One region of the Sphingosinithalassobacter sp. CS137 genome, then DNA from elsewhere that is predicted to be linked to it. Evidence: predicted binding sites of a transcription regulator. Region 1 holds the regulator's gene; each other region holds the start of a gene.
The links. Region 1 encodes LexA, which represses DNA repair genes until DNA is damaged. Its sites were predicted from a motif close to GTTCCNCNCTTGTTCT; they were not measured.
Positions count from the first base shown of each region.

Region 2: the regulator LexA is predicted to act here: its motif matches at 1,923-1,938, upstream of H7V21_RS02825 (DNA recombination protein RmuC).
Region 3: the regulator LexA is predicted to act here: its motif matches at 1,580-1,595, upstream of H7V21_RS11455 (protein ImuA).
Region 4: the regulator LexA is predicted to act here: its motif matches at 1,865-1,880, upstream of uvrA (excinuclease ABC subunit UvrA).

Region 1 is NZ_CP060494.1:798,616-801,802, reverse strand. It holds gene H7V21_RS03720 (ComEC/Rec2 family competence protein) at 1-904, shown strand, start outside; gene H7V21_RS03715 (hypothetical protein) at 1,010-1,153, opposite strand; gene lexA (transcriptional repressor LexA) at 1,219-1,902, opposite strand; gene glp (gephyrin-like molybdotransferase Glp) at 1,957-3,144, opposite strand.
Region 2 is NZ_CP060494.1:592,589-595,775, reverse strand. It holds gene fmt (methionyl-tRNA formyltransferase) at 1-8, opposite strand, end outside; gene recR (recombination mediator RecR) at 102-698, shown strand; gene def (peptide deformylase) at 864-1,391, shown strand; gene H7V21_RS02830 (four-helix bundle copper-binding protein) at 1,438-1,824, opposite strand; gene H7V21_RS02825 (DNA recombination protein RmuC) at 2,027-3,187, shown strand, end outside.
Region 3 is NZ_CP060494.1:2,315,961-2,319,147, reverse strand. It holds gene H7V21_RS11460 (DUF6504 family protein) at 1-745, opposite strand, end outside; gene H7V21_RS11455 (protein ImuA) at 786-1,559, opposite strand; gene H7V21_RS11450 (DUF1810 domain-containing protein) at 1,665-2,087, opposite strand; gene H7V21_RS11445 (SOS response-associated peptidase) at 2,090-2,707, opposite strand; gene H7V21_RS11440 (SOS response-associated peptidase family protein) at 2,757-3,187, shown strand, end outside.
Region 4 is NZ_CP060494.1:2,840,745-2,843,931, forward strand. It holds gene uvrA (excinuclease ABC subunit UvrA) at 1-1,857, opposite strand, end outside; gene H7V21_RS13945 (UvrB/UvrC motif-containing protein) at 1,972-2,259, opposite strand; gene H7V21_RS13950 (TonB-dependent receptor) at 2,448-3,187, opposite strand, start outside.

The DNA.
Region 1 (3,187 bases):
GCGGCGGCTGATGCGCGGCATGCTCGCGCTGCTGCTCACGGGAATCGTCGTCGAAGTGACGTTGATCCCCATCGCGCTTTTTCACTTCCACAAGGCCGGGCTGTACGGCGCGCTGGCGAACATCGTCGCGATCCCGCTCACCACCTTCGTCATCATGCCGATCGAGGCGCTGGCGCTCGTTTTCGACCTCGCCGGGTTGGGCGTGCCACTGTGGTGGATCGCCGGGTTCGCGCTCGAAGGCTTGCTCTGGCTCGCGCACACGACTGCCAACGCGCCCGGTTCGGTCGCGGCGCTGCCGGCGATGCCGCAGAGTGCGTTCGGGCTGGTCGTGCTGGGCGGACTGTGGATCGCACTATGGCGGACGCGGGCGCGGCTGCTCGGGCTCGTTCCGCTGACGGCGGGCGCGCTGTGGACGCTGGCGCCGCCGCCGCCGGATCTGCTCGTCACCGGCGACGGACGGCATCTGGCGCTTCGCACTGCGGGTGGCGGCATGGCGCTGCTGCGGGACCGGGCGGGGGACTATGTTCGCACCACTCTGGGCGAGAATGGCGGGGTGGAAGAGGATCTTGCTGCGCTCGCCGAACAGCCGAGCGCACGATGCAGCGCGGATCTGTGCATCGCCGATGTGCGCCAGGGCGGGCGGAACTGGCGAATCGTGGCCACGCGCAGCGCCTATTATGTTCCGATCGGAGAGTTGGTGGCGCTGTGCCGTACCGCCGATGTGGTGGTGAGCGACCGGCGACTGCCGCGCACCTGCACACCGCGCTGGTTGAAGCTCGACCGTGCTACACTCGCGCGGACCGGCGGCGTGAGCATCACCTTCGCGACGGAACGAGTGGCGACCGTGGTGCCGCCAGGCGATCGCCATCCCTGGCAGATGCGATCGGCCGCCGCCGGTTTCTGAACGCCCGGGTCTCGCGGCAGCAATACGGGCGGGGATGCTATTGCTGGGTAGTGTAGCGCGGACGCTAGCGCGAGCGCGTGCAGCGGCCGTCCGCCGAATGTGCGGTCAGCCGCCGACGGCGTCCAGCGCAAGGTGGAGCGCCTCGCCGAAGGCGACTCCCAGCGCAAAGATCAGAATGCCGCCAACGATCGCCAGCAACGTGACTTCACCGCTGTTGCGCGCGGCCAGGAATTGTTCGATCCGATTCATGCAAGGCGCCTCCTTCGCTCCATCAGATGGGGGTCCGCCCATCCGAATGGAACCGAAGAAGCTGGTCAGTAGCGCCGCAGCAGCCCCGCCAACCGCCCCTGCACGCGGATCTGATCGGGACGGTAGCGCTGCGCGTCATAGGTGCGGTTCGCAGGATCGAGCCGGATCATCGCGCCTTCGCGGCGGAAATATTTCAGCGTCGCTTCGGCATCGTCGATAAGCGCGACCACGATCTCGCCGTCTCGGGCAACGTCGGTACGCCGGATCAGCGCATAATCGCCATCGAGAATGCCGGCATCGACCATCGAATCGCCCGCGACTTCGAGCGCATAATGCTCGCCCGAGCCGAGCAGCGCGGCAGGCACCGGCAGCATCGTCGAGCCTTCGAGCGCCTCGATCGGAGTACCCGCGGCGATCCGGCCATGGAGCGGGATCTCGACCACGTCGTTCGCGGGTTCGGGCGCCGGACGCGGCGCCGCACGCGCTGCCGTGATCGGCACGACTTCGCCGCGCGAGCCGCCCTTCACCTCGCCGCGCTCGGGCACTTTCAGCACCTCGAGCGCGCGGGCGCGGTTCGGCAGGCGACGGAGGAAGCCGCGCTCCTCGAGCGCCGAGATCAGCCGGTGAACGCCGGACTTCGACTTGAGATCGAGCGCGTCCTTCATTTCCTCGAAGGAAGGCGACACGCCGGTTTCATTGAGGCGATCAGCGATGAAGCAGATAAGCTCGTGCTGCTTGCGCGTGAGCATGGTTCGTCTCCGTCAGAACAGACGCGGAACGTTTAAGCAACACGTTTCGCCAAGTCAAGCGAGGTCTAGGATTTCCACCGAGTCGCCCCGTTCCGCCGCGGGAACATGCGGTGGACGCACGATCAGGCAGCTGGCGCGCGCGAGCGTGCGCAGCATCCCGCTGTCCTGCACCGTGGACGCGAATGCGGCGCCGTCGCGCAGTTCGGCGCGCAGATAATCGGCACGCGGGCCATTTGCCGGCAGCGGCTCGCCGAGCGGCACGCGGCGCGGGCGCACTCCGGGCTCGGCAGCGCCGGAGAGATGCGCGACGAGCGGGCGGACGAACAGCAACCCCGTGACGAAGGCGGAGACCGGATTGCCCGGTAATCCGAGCACGACCGCGCCGCCGAGCCTGCCCGCCATCATCGGCTTGCCGGGGCGCAGCGCGATGCGCCAGAAGTCGATGGTCGCACCCGCGGCTTCGAGGGCGGGCCGGACCAGATCATGGTCGCCAACCGATGCGCCGCCGCTGGTGACGATCACATCGGCATCCACCTCGCGGAACGCGGCGACAAGCGCGTCCATCCGATCGGGCAGGATGCCGAGATCGATCGGATCGACCGGAAGATCGGCGAGCTGCGCGGCGAGCATCAGCCGGTTGGTTTCGGGCAGCTGCGCTACGCCCACGGCGGCGCCGGGCGGCACCAGCTCGTCGCCGGTGGCGGCAATGGCGACGCGCACACGTCGGCGGACCGGCAGCGCCCCGTGCCCGGCAGTACCTGCCAGGGCGAGCCGGGCGGGAGTGAGGCGATCGCCGGCGGAGATCAGCCGGTCGCCTTCGGCAAAGTCGAGCCCGCGGCGGCGGACGTTCCGGCCGCGATGGGCGGGCCCCTCGCCAGCCAGCCGGAGCGCCTCGCCGTCGCGCGCGGCTTCCTCCTGAACGAGCACTGTATCGGTGCCGGTCGGCAGCGGTGCGCCCGTGAAGATCCGCACTGCCTCGCCCGGCTCCACCGTACCTCCAAAGGGCCGCCCGGCCGCGCTCTCGCCGATCACGCTCCAGGGGCCGGGAAGATCGGCGAAGCGGATCGCATAGCCGTCCATCGCCGAGAGATCGGAGGAAGGCTGCGTCCGCCGCGCGGCGATGTCCTCGGCGACCCAGCGCCCGGCGGCGCTGGCGAGCGGAACCGCTTCGACGGCAAGGGGCGATGCGAGCGCCAGCAGGCGCGCAAGCGCCTCATCGACAGGAAGGAGCGGTGCGGTCATGCCCGTCGTCCTACGCCTCGGGCGGCGGGAGGTGTAGACCGGA
Region 2 (3,187 bases), 210 kb from region 1:
ATTTTCATGGCGCGTGCCTATGCGGCGGAAGGGAGGGTTCGCAACCCGGCATCGCTTCGTGGTCAATTCCCTTCGCCGCGCGAAACTCCTATCTCCCGGCCATGGCCTCTCCTGAAATCGACGCGCTCACCCAGGCGCTTTCCCGACTGCCCGGCCTCGGCCCCCGCTCGGCGCGCCGCGCGGTGCTGCACTTGCTCAAGAAGCGCGAGACGGCGCTCGAGCCGCTGCTCGCCGCGCTGGGGGCGGTTTCGGAAAAGCTCGCCACCTGTTCGATCTGCGGCAATGTCGACACCACCGATCCCTGCGGCATCTGCGCCGATCCGCGGCGCGAGGGGCGGGCGCTCTGCGTGGTCGAGGAAGTCGCCGATCTCTGGGCGCTCGATCGCTCGCGGCTGTTCCCCGGCAAGTTCCATGTGCTCGGCGGCCGGCTCTCGGCGCTCGACGGCGTACGGCCGGAGGATCTCGCGATCGACGGCCTCGTCCGCCGCATCGCCGCCGGCGGCATCGACGAAGTCGTCCTCGCGATGAACGCGACGCTGGAGGGCCAGACCACCGCGCATTACATCGCCGAGCGGATCGAGAGCTATCCGGTGCGCGTCACGCAACTCGCCCATGGCCTGCCGGTGGGGGGCGAGCTCGACTATCTCGACGAAGGCACGCTCGCCCAGGCGCTCCGCGCGCGCCGCCCGGTCGTCTGAGGCAAGGCGCGGCCCTGCCTGGAGCGGAGCGGAACCTCGTCCGTCCCGAGCGAAGGCGAGGGACGTGCCGCACACATAGCGCCATCTGGACTCGACCGCGCCCGCCTCGCCGCCTTGCAGGCGGCACCGATTGATTCGCCGCGACTAAGTCCTTAAATCGCGGGCATGGCGATCCTACCCATCCTCGAAGTGCCCGATCCCCGTCTGAAGACCGTCTCGACTCCCGTCGAAACGGTGGACGACGATGTCCGCAAGCTGATCGACGACATGTTCGATACGATGTACGCCGCGCCCGGCATCGGCCTCGCCGCGATTCAGGTCGGCGTGCCCAAGCGGATCGTCGTGATGGATCTGCAGGAGGAAGAGGACGAGGAAGGCAAGCCGATCCGCGACCCGCGCGTCTTCATCAATCCCGAGATTCTCGATCCCGCCGAAGAGATGTCGACTTATACCGAGGGGTGCCTCTCGGTCCCCGATCAGTTCGCCGACGTCGATCGTCCCGCCCGCTGCCGCGTGAAGTGGCTCGACGCGCAGGGCGAGGCGCATGACGAGATCTTCGAAGGCCTGTTCGCCACCTGCATCCAGCACGAGATGGACCATCTCGAAGGCATCGTCTTCATCGACCATCTCTCGCGCCTCAAGCGCCAGATGATCCTGAAAAAGCTCGAAAAGGCCCGCAAGGCCGCGGCTTGAGCCGAAGGGCCGGCCGTCGGTCCCGACACCGGCCCTCCATTTCCGGTCAGAACGTCTCCAGCGCGGCCCTGCAGTCGCGGGCGCATTCGCGGCACATCTGCGCGCAGCGGCGGCAATGGTCGTTGTCGTGCTTCTCGCACTCCGCCGCGCAGGTCTCGCACGCCTGGATGCAGAGGCGCAGCGTCGCCTGGATGAGTTCCTCGTTGCTCGCTGTCCGCCGGGTCGCGATCCGGTAGGTCGCGGTGCAGACGTCCGAACAGTCGAGGCAGAGGCGGATGCACCGCCGCATGTCCATTTCCTCGGCCACGCACGCATCGGCGCAGCTGTTGCAGATGGCGGCGCAGAACATCGCGTGGCGTACCGCCGTCGCTAGCGGCTCGTTCAGATTGCCCGCCACATCGGGATGGGCCTTGATCATTTCGGCGATCGACATCGCTTTCTCTCCTTGCTCAGGGGTTTGTCGTGCTCCCAACGGAGGCGTTCCGAGGCGAGTTCCGGCGTGTGCGCAGAAAGGGCTGTCCTACACGCATCGTTCCAGCTATGTTCCCATTATCCTGTGCTCTCTCGCGCGGGCGCGCGCAGGGGCGCGTCCGCGCGCGGAGGTGCGACCTTAGTGAGACCTTCGGGAGATTTGCGTGGGTTTTGAAACCGTCCTGATCGTCGCCGGCGCGCTGCTGCTCGGCCTTGCGCTCGGCTGGTTCCTCGGCAGCCGCGGCGAAGCGAAGATGCGGGTCGAGCGCGACAAATGGGAAGGCGAGTTCCGCGCCGCCGCCGCCGATCTTGGCCGCGCGCAGACCGATCTCGCGACGCTCAAGGCGGAAACGACCGGCATGGAGGCGCGCTTTGCCGAACTCGCCACGCGCGTGCTCGGCGAAGCGCAGAAGAATTTCCTCGAGCGTGCCGATCAGCGGTTCAACCAGGCGGGCGAGAAGAGCGAGGAAAAGCTCAAGGCGCTGCTCGATCCGGTGCGCGAGACGCTCAAGCGCTACGAGGACGGGCTGACTCGCGTCGAGAAGGAGCGCGAGGGCAGCTATCGCGAGCTGCGCGAAGCCGTGAAGACGCTTCATCTCGGCCATACCCAGGTCCGCGACGAGACCGCGCGGCTGGTCAATGCGCTCCGTTCGAGCCCCAAGGCGCGCGGGCGCTGGGGCGAGCAGAGCCTCAAGAACGTCCTCGAACATGCCGGGCTCAGCGCCCATGTCGATTTCCGCACCGAGGTTTCGGTAGATACCGAGGACGGGCGGCTGCGCCCCGACGTCGTCGTCAACCTGCCCGGCGGGCGCAAGCTCATCATCGACGCCAAATGCTCGCTCAACGCCTATCTCGACGCCAGCGAGGAAGTCGATGACGAGGCGCGCCGCGCACACCTCAAGGCGCATGCCGGCGCGATCCGCAACCATGCCCAGCAGCTCGGCTCTAAAAGCTATTGGGAGCGGTTCGGCGACGCGGCCGACTATGTGATCCTCTACATTCCCGGCGAACACTTCCTCACCGCCGCGCTCGAGCAGGACGAGGCGCTGTGGGAATGGGCGTTCGAGCGCCGCGTGCTGCTCGCCACGCCGACCAATCTGGTCGCGATCGCGCGCACCGTCGCCAGCGTCTGGCGGCAGGAGAAGATCGCCGAACAGGCCGCCGAGATCGCCGCGCTCGGCAAGGAGCTGCATTCGCGGCTGGCGACGATGGGCAGCCACGTCACCAAGCTGGGCCGCAATCTCGAACTCGCCGGCAACGCCTATAATGCGATGGTCGGCAGCCTCGAGAGCCAGGTGTTCACTCAGGCCCAGCGGTTCGAGGCG
Region 3 (3,187 bases), 1.5 Mb from region 1:
CAGCCAATGCTTCGGCGCTCAGCCTGAGCGCCGCGATCGGCAGGTTGGCGATCGCCTCGGCTTCGGCGCCCGGCGGCAGGACCGTGACCGCTGCTCCGCCATAGCGCGCGAACGCGTGCGCGGCGCCCGGCGTCCCCGCGATTGCGATACTCGCGGTGAAGCCGAGCCGCTTGAGGAACGCCAGTACCCGTCGGCAGAACCTGTTCTCGCCGCCGAACAGGTGAGTGGTGCCGGTGAGATCGAGCCAGATGCCGTCCGGCGCCGCTGCGCTGGCGGTCGGCGTCCAATGGCCGACCGCATGCACCGCAAGCCGGTCGAGAAAAGCGCGGTCCTCCTCCGCCTCGGCATCACGAACTTCGAGATCGGTTACCAGCGCACGTGCGTGCGCCGCGGCCATGCCCGGCCGCAAGCCCAGCTCCAATGCGACGGGGCATGCGGCGCTGACGACGTCGCGCTGCCCGACGCGCTCGATCAGGATCATCGGCCGATTCCACCGCCAGGCTATCGGCTGCCGCGATGCCGAAACGCCCGGAGCACCCTCATCCGGCCGCATCGCGTTGAACGGGTGAGCGGCAGGCTCGCTGCGGCGCCCCAGCATCCGCATCGATGGCCGCTGATGCGCCGGCATCGCATCGATCTCGTCCTGGCTCGGCCTGGGACCCGCAGCGCCGTCACGCGCCCAGCGCGCCCCAGGTCGCCAGCCGCCGCCCCTCGGCACAGAACAGGCGTCCGGATCATCGTCCACCGGCAGCGCAAAGTGCGGAACGAGCGAAAGCGCGTCCGGCTCAGGCGGCCCGACTGGCCGCTCCAACCGGCGCAACCGCTCGATTGGCAATTGCGGCAGGAAGATTGAGGCAACCCGTATCATCGCAGGCTTCAAGTTCGAGGGAGAAGGGATTGCCGCCGCGCTGACGGACCAGTTCGACCGACCATCGCGCCCGACCCACCCCCAGAAAGGGCAACGGCGCAGAGGACAGGCAGCGGATCCGCCAGCGTGTTTTGGCGGAAGATGGATCAGAGAACGGGCATCGGTCGCGCGACCGATGCCGCCGATAGAGCAGCATCGGCGTGCGCCCATCCGATGCCGCGAGCTGGAGCCGGCGGGTAACGGTCTGGTCGGCCGTCTTCACCTCGGCAACAACGCAAGCAAGCGAGCCGTCCCGGAGACCGTCCTCGGCTAGCGTGAGCACTTCGCTGTCTTTTCGGCCCTGGGCATAGAGGATGCGATCCGGACCGAGACCGACCTGTTCGAGACCAGGCGCATAGAGATCAAAGCGGGAAAGCGCCCAGAGCACTGTGGATCCCGGCCGGTTTGCGAACCGCGCGGCGATGCCCGCCGCGAACAACGTCGCTGCGGCGTCATCGCTCAGCGTGGCGGAGCCTGCGGCGATCTCATGCAGCGCGGCGCCATCAAGGCCATGATCCGCCAGCCTGTCGTCGAGCGCGCCGAGGCCGAACGCCCCCACCGGCCCGCGGACCGACTGGACGCGCGAAAGCTCGGCTCGCAGCGCGGCGAGCTGGTCGGCGTCGGGCCGCTCGATTGAAGACAGGGCAGGCATCAGAGAACATCGACTCGTGTGTTCCTATTATGTTCCGACGAGTCTCAGGATTCGTCAAGCGTTAGGAATCCGCGCGGCTTTTCCCCCGGCCAGTCGCCTCACCGGCTACCGCTCGAGGAGCCGCAGCGTTGTGGGGTCGCGCTCGCCGCCGAACCATCGCTCAAGTGCGGCTGTCAGCAGTGGACTCGGCCGAACCGTATCGAACAGAGTGAGCGAAGATCGCAGCTTCATTGCGTCGATCGAGCCGAACACAGCCACAGCATCGCTCGTGCGAAGATCTTGCAGCGCGTCGACGCATTCGCGGTAGCGTTGCCCGAGCAGCCGATGATCGAGATAGCCCCGCGCCTCCTCGGACGAGCGGATCGCGTAGAATTGCGACGTTGGGCTCTGCCCCAGTCCGGCAAGCTGCGGAAAGATGAACCACATCCAGTGCGATCGCTTCGCGCCGCGGCGGATTTCGCCAAGCACAGTAGCATAGATCGAGGATTGCGCCTCGACGAAGCGTTCGAGCGAATGCGGATCGGCCATCGTCAAAGCATCGCCGCCTGAACGGGCGACGGTGGAAACACGGGGGTAGCAGGGAGGCTGCCCCTCGGCAGATATTTGAGCACCTCTTGCGCCGGCACGCCCGGATCGAGCCAGTCGGCCCATCGGTCGCGGGCGAGCGGGATGATCTGGCGGTGATGGTACGGCGCGACGTCCTCGCCCGCGTCCATCGTCAGCATGGTGAACGCTTCGCCTGCCGGGCTGTCCCGCCAGATACCTGCGATGCAGAACCAGGGATGATCGCGCATCGTGAACAGCCATTTGGTCTTGCGCTTCTGCCCGGGCTCTTCGGGCCTGGTGAACTCATAGAAGCCGTCGGCGAGGATCAGGCAGCGGCCCGAGGTGAATTCGCGGCCTTCGGACCGGAAGTTGTACACTGGCTTTCCACCCGGACCGGGCCAGCTCCAGCGCCGGTTGACCAGCTCGCCGAGGCCGCGTTCACCCTCGACGCTCCGCACGATCGGTGCGCTGTCGCTGATCTTGATATCCTCGCGAGCCGGCACGTTCGGCCGGCCCTCGGGCGTCGTTATCTTGATCTTGAGATCGTCGAAGTCCTGGACGATCGAGGCGATATCGACTTCCAGACGATAGTCATTGCACACGCTTCAACGCCTCCTTGCGACTCACTCTCGTTCCCATTATGTTCCGGTCATGGACTCGACGCCAACGCCTTTCGATTCCGATACGCCGCTTGGGGCCCGCCGCGCCATCATCCGGCGCAATCCGGACGACGCTCAAGAGATTGAGATGGTCGAGGCGGCCTGGGGTTCCAATCCGCGATTCGGCGACGGCGCATCGTTTCGCTTTATCCGCTCGGAAGGAAGGTCTTTTCCGAGCCACCGCTGCCTGGTTCCGGCTTCCGAGTTCCTGATGACCGTGGGCGATAAGCGCTATCGCGTGACGCTCGAGGGCGGCAACTTCTTCTACCTGGCCGCCATATGGGAGTCCGCGATGGGCGAATGGCCGCACTGCTACCGGATCGTCACCGTCGCGGCGAATCCCGAGGTCGCACGCTATCAGGAGCGGCACGGCGCGATCATCCATCGGCGGCAGGTGATGCACTGGCTCGACACGGCGGTCCC
Region 4 (3,187 bases), 1.2 Mb from region 1:
CTCGTCATGCTCGACCACCAGCACGGTGTTGCCGAGATCGCGCAGGCGGCGCAGCGTGGCGAGCAGCATGTCGTTGTCGCGCTGGTGGAGGCCGATCGAGGGCTCGTCGAGCACGTAGAGCACGCCCGAGAGGCCGCTGCCGATCTGGCTGGCGAGGCGGATGCGCTGGCTCTCGCCGCCCGAGAGCGTGCCGCTGGTGCGATCGAGGTTGAGGTAATCGAGGCCGACGTTGTTGAGGAAGCCGAGCCGCTCGTCGATTTCCTTGAGGATGGCGCGGGCGATCTCACGCTGCTGGTCGGTGAGGTGGTTGGGCAGGTCGGCGAACCATTGCAGCGCGTCGACCACGCTGAGGCGCGTGGCGTGGCTGATGTGCTCGCCGGCGACCTTGACCGCCAGCGCCTCGGGCTTGAGGCGCGCGCCGCCGCAGGTCTCGCAGGGGTGGCTCGCCTGATATTTGGAGAGCTCCTCGCGCATCCAGGCGCTTTCGGTCTGGAGCATGCGGCGGTTGAGGTTGCCGATCACGCCCTCGAACGGCTTCTTCACGTCATAGCTCTTGCGGCCGTCGACGAAGGTGAGCGTGACGGGCTTGCCCCTGGTGCCGTGGAGGATGGTGTCGCGGATTTCGGGCGGGAGCTCGGCCCAGGGGGTTTCGAGGCTGAAGCCGAATTCGCGCGCGAGGCTGCCGAGCACCTGCATGTAATAGGGGCTGGGCGGATTGGATTTCGCCCAGGGGACGATCGCGCCCTTTTTGAGGCTGAGGTCCTCGTTGGGGACGACGAGGCCCTCGTCGAATTCGAGCCGCTCGCCGAGGCCGTCGCACGCGGGGCAGGCGCCCTGCGGCGCGTTGAAGCTGAACAGGCGGGGTTCGATCTCGGGGATGGTGAAGCCCGAGACGGGGCAGGCGAAGCGTTCGGAGAAGACGATGCGGTTTTCGGGGATGCCGGCGCCTTTCATCGCGCCGCCAACCGCGTTCCCCTCCCGCATGCGGGAGGGGTTAGGGGTGGGCTCGCGCTCGCCATCGAGGAGGTCCGTCGTATCAGCGCGAAACGCTTGCGGCGCTTCGTTGACGCTGGCCGGGAGCCCACCCCCGGCCCCTCCCGCAGGCGGGAGGGGGGAGGCGAGGTCCGCCACCCTCGCATCTACCAGATCGACGTACGCCAGCCCGTCGGCCAGCTTGAGCGCCGTTTCGAAGCTGTCGGCCAGCCGCGTCGCGATATCCTCGCGCACCACCAGGCGATCGACGACGACTTCGATGTCGTGCTTGTACTTCTTGTCGAGCGCGGGGGCCTCTTCGATCAGATGGGTCTCGCCGTCGATGCGGACGCGCTGGAAGCCGGCCTTCTGCCACTCGGCGAGCTCCTTGCGATACTCGCCCTTGCGGCCGCGCACGACGGGCGCGAGGAGCAGCAGGCGGGTGCCCTCGGGCAATGCCAGCACGCGATCGACCATCTGGCTGACCGTCTGCGCCGCGATCGGCAGGCCGGTGGCGGGCGAATAGGGCACGCCGACGCGTGCCCAGAGCAGGCGCATGTAATCGTAGATCTCGGTGACCGTCGCGACGGTGGAGCGCGGGTTGCGGCTCGTCGTCTTCTGCTCGATCGAAATGGCGGGGGAGAGGCCCTCGATATGATCGACGTCGGGCTTCTGCATCATCTCGAGGAACTGGCGCGCATAGGCGCTCAAGCTCTCGACATAGCGGCGCTGGCCCTCGGCATAGATGGTGTCGAACGCGAGGGACGACTTGCCGCTGCCCGACAGGCCGGTGATCACCGTCAGCGTATCGCGCGGGATATCGACCGACACGTCCTTGAGATTATGCTCGCGCGCGCCGCGGACGCTTATATGGCTTAGGCTCATTCGGGAAGTTCTACTTCTGTTCTGAAGGCGGGTACAGAGGGGAGATAGGGGCGCGGTGCTGCGAGTGCGAGGGGCGCGGCGCGGCGGGGCGGCACGCGCGGGGTCGGCGCGGCGTCAGTCGCGCGCGCCGTCGCGCCGGTTGCGGCCGCGCGTCAGCGGATCGGGCTTCTTCGGCGGGGTCCAGCCTTCGGGGCGGCTGGGGCGGCCGCGTGAGGTTCCGAGCCCCATCGCGCCGGGCTGTTGGCGGGTGAGCCCGCTGGTGTCGGCGCCCGCGGCGGCAGCGCCATCGGCGCCGCCGCGCAGCAGGTTGATCCGATCGCGCAGCCGCCGCGCCTCCTCGAACTCCATCGCCTCGGCAGCGGCCTCCATCCGGGCGCGGAGCGTTTCGATCGTGTCGGTCATGGCGGGGGTAACGCGGGGAGCGCATTGGGGGTGCCGTGGTATCGCCTCGGCAGGGGTAGTCTATAGGTCGCCGCTTGGCGTTCGCGTGCGGCAGGTGGTGCGCGAGGAAGCGAACGTGCTGCCCGACTTCTTCGCCCAAATCTGAGCCGCGGCGTCCGGCGGGGGCGCGCTGCCCCCGCCGGCGTGGCTTACAGTTCGAGCGAGGCGGACAGCTTGAAGGTGCGCGGGGCGCCTTGCAGCAGGTCGGGACGGAAGCTGTCGAAGGCGGAGGCCCAGTAGCGTGCGTTCGCTACGTTATCGACGCTGAAGCGCAGCGTGAGCGGCATGTTGCCCGCCACCGCGACGTAGCGCGCGCCGAGATCGAAGCGCGTCCAGTCTTCGAGGAACAGCGTGTTGGCGATATTAGCGGGCTGTTCGCCGGTGTGGACAACGCGGCCGGTGAGCGTCAGCCCGCGCGCGAAGGGGAGATCCCATTCGGCGTTGGCGTTGACCAGATATTCCGGCACGCCGACCGCCTGATTGCCTTCGTTGACTCCGCCCTGCGTGCGCCGCAGCTTCGCGTCGATCACCGATCCGCCCGCGATGAGGCGCAGCCCGTCGAGCGGCTCGGCCTCGAAGCTCACCTCGATGCCGCGGTGGCGCTGGATGCCGAATGGCCCGAAGACGAGCATGTCGGTGGAGTCGGGATCGGGGGTAAGGATCGCGATCGCGCGATCGGTGCGGAACAGCGCGATGCCGGCGCTGAAGCGTGGGGCGATGTATTTCGCGCCTACTTCGATCTGTTCGGAGCGCGTGGGGGAGAGCACCTCGCCCGCGTTGCGCACGGGCAGCGTGCCGCCGCCGTCCGGGTTCGCGCCGCTCGCCGGGGCGGTCGCGCCCTGTACCAGCGCCTCGATATAATTGCCGTAGAGCGAGATGCGGTTGGTGG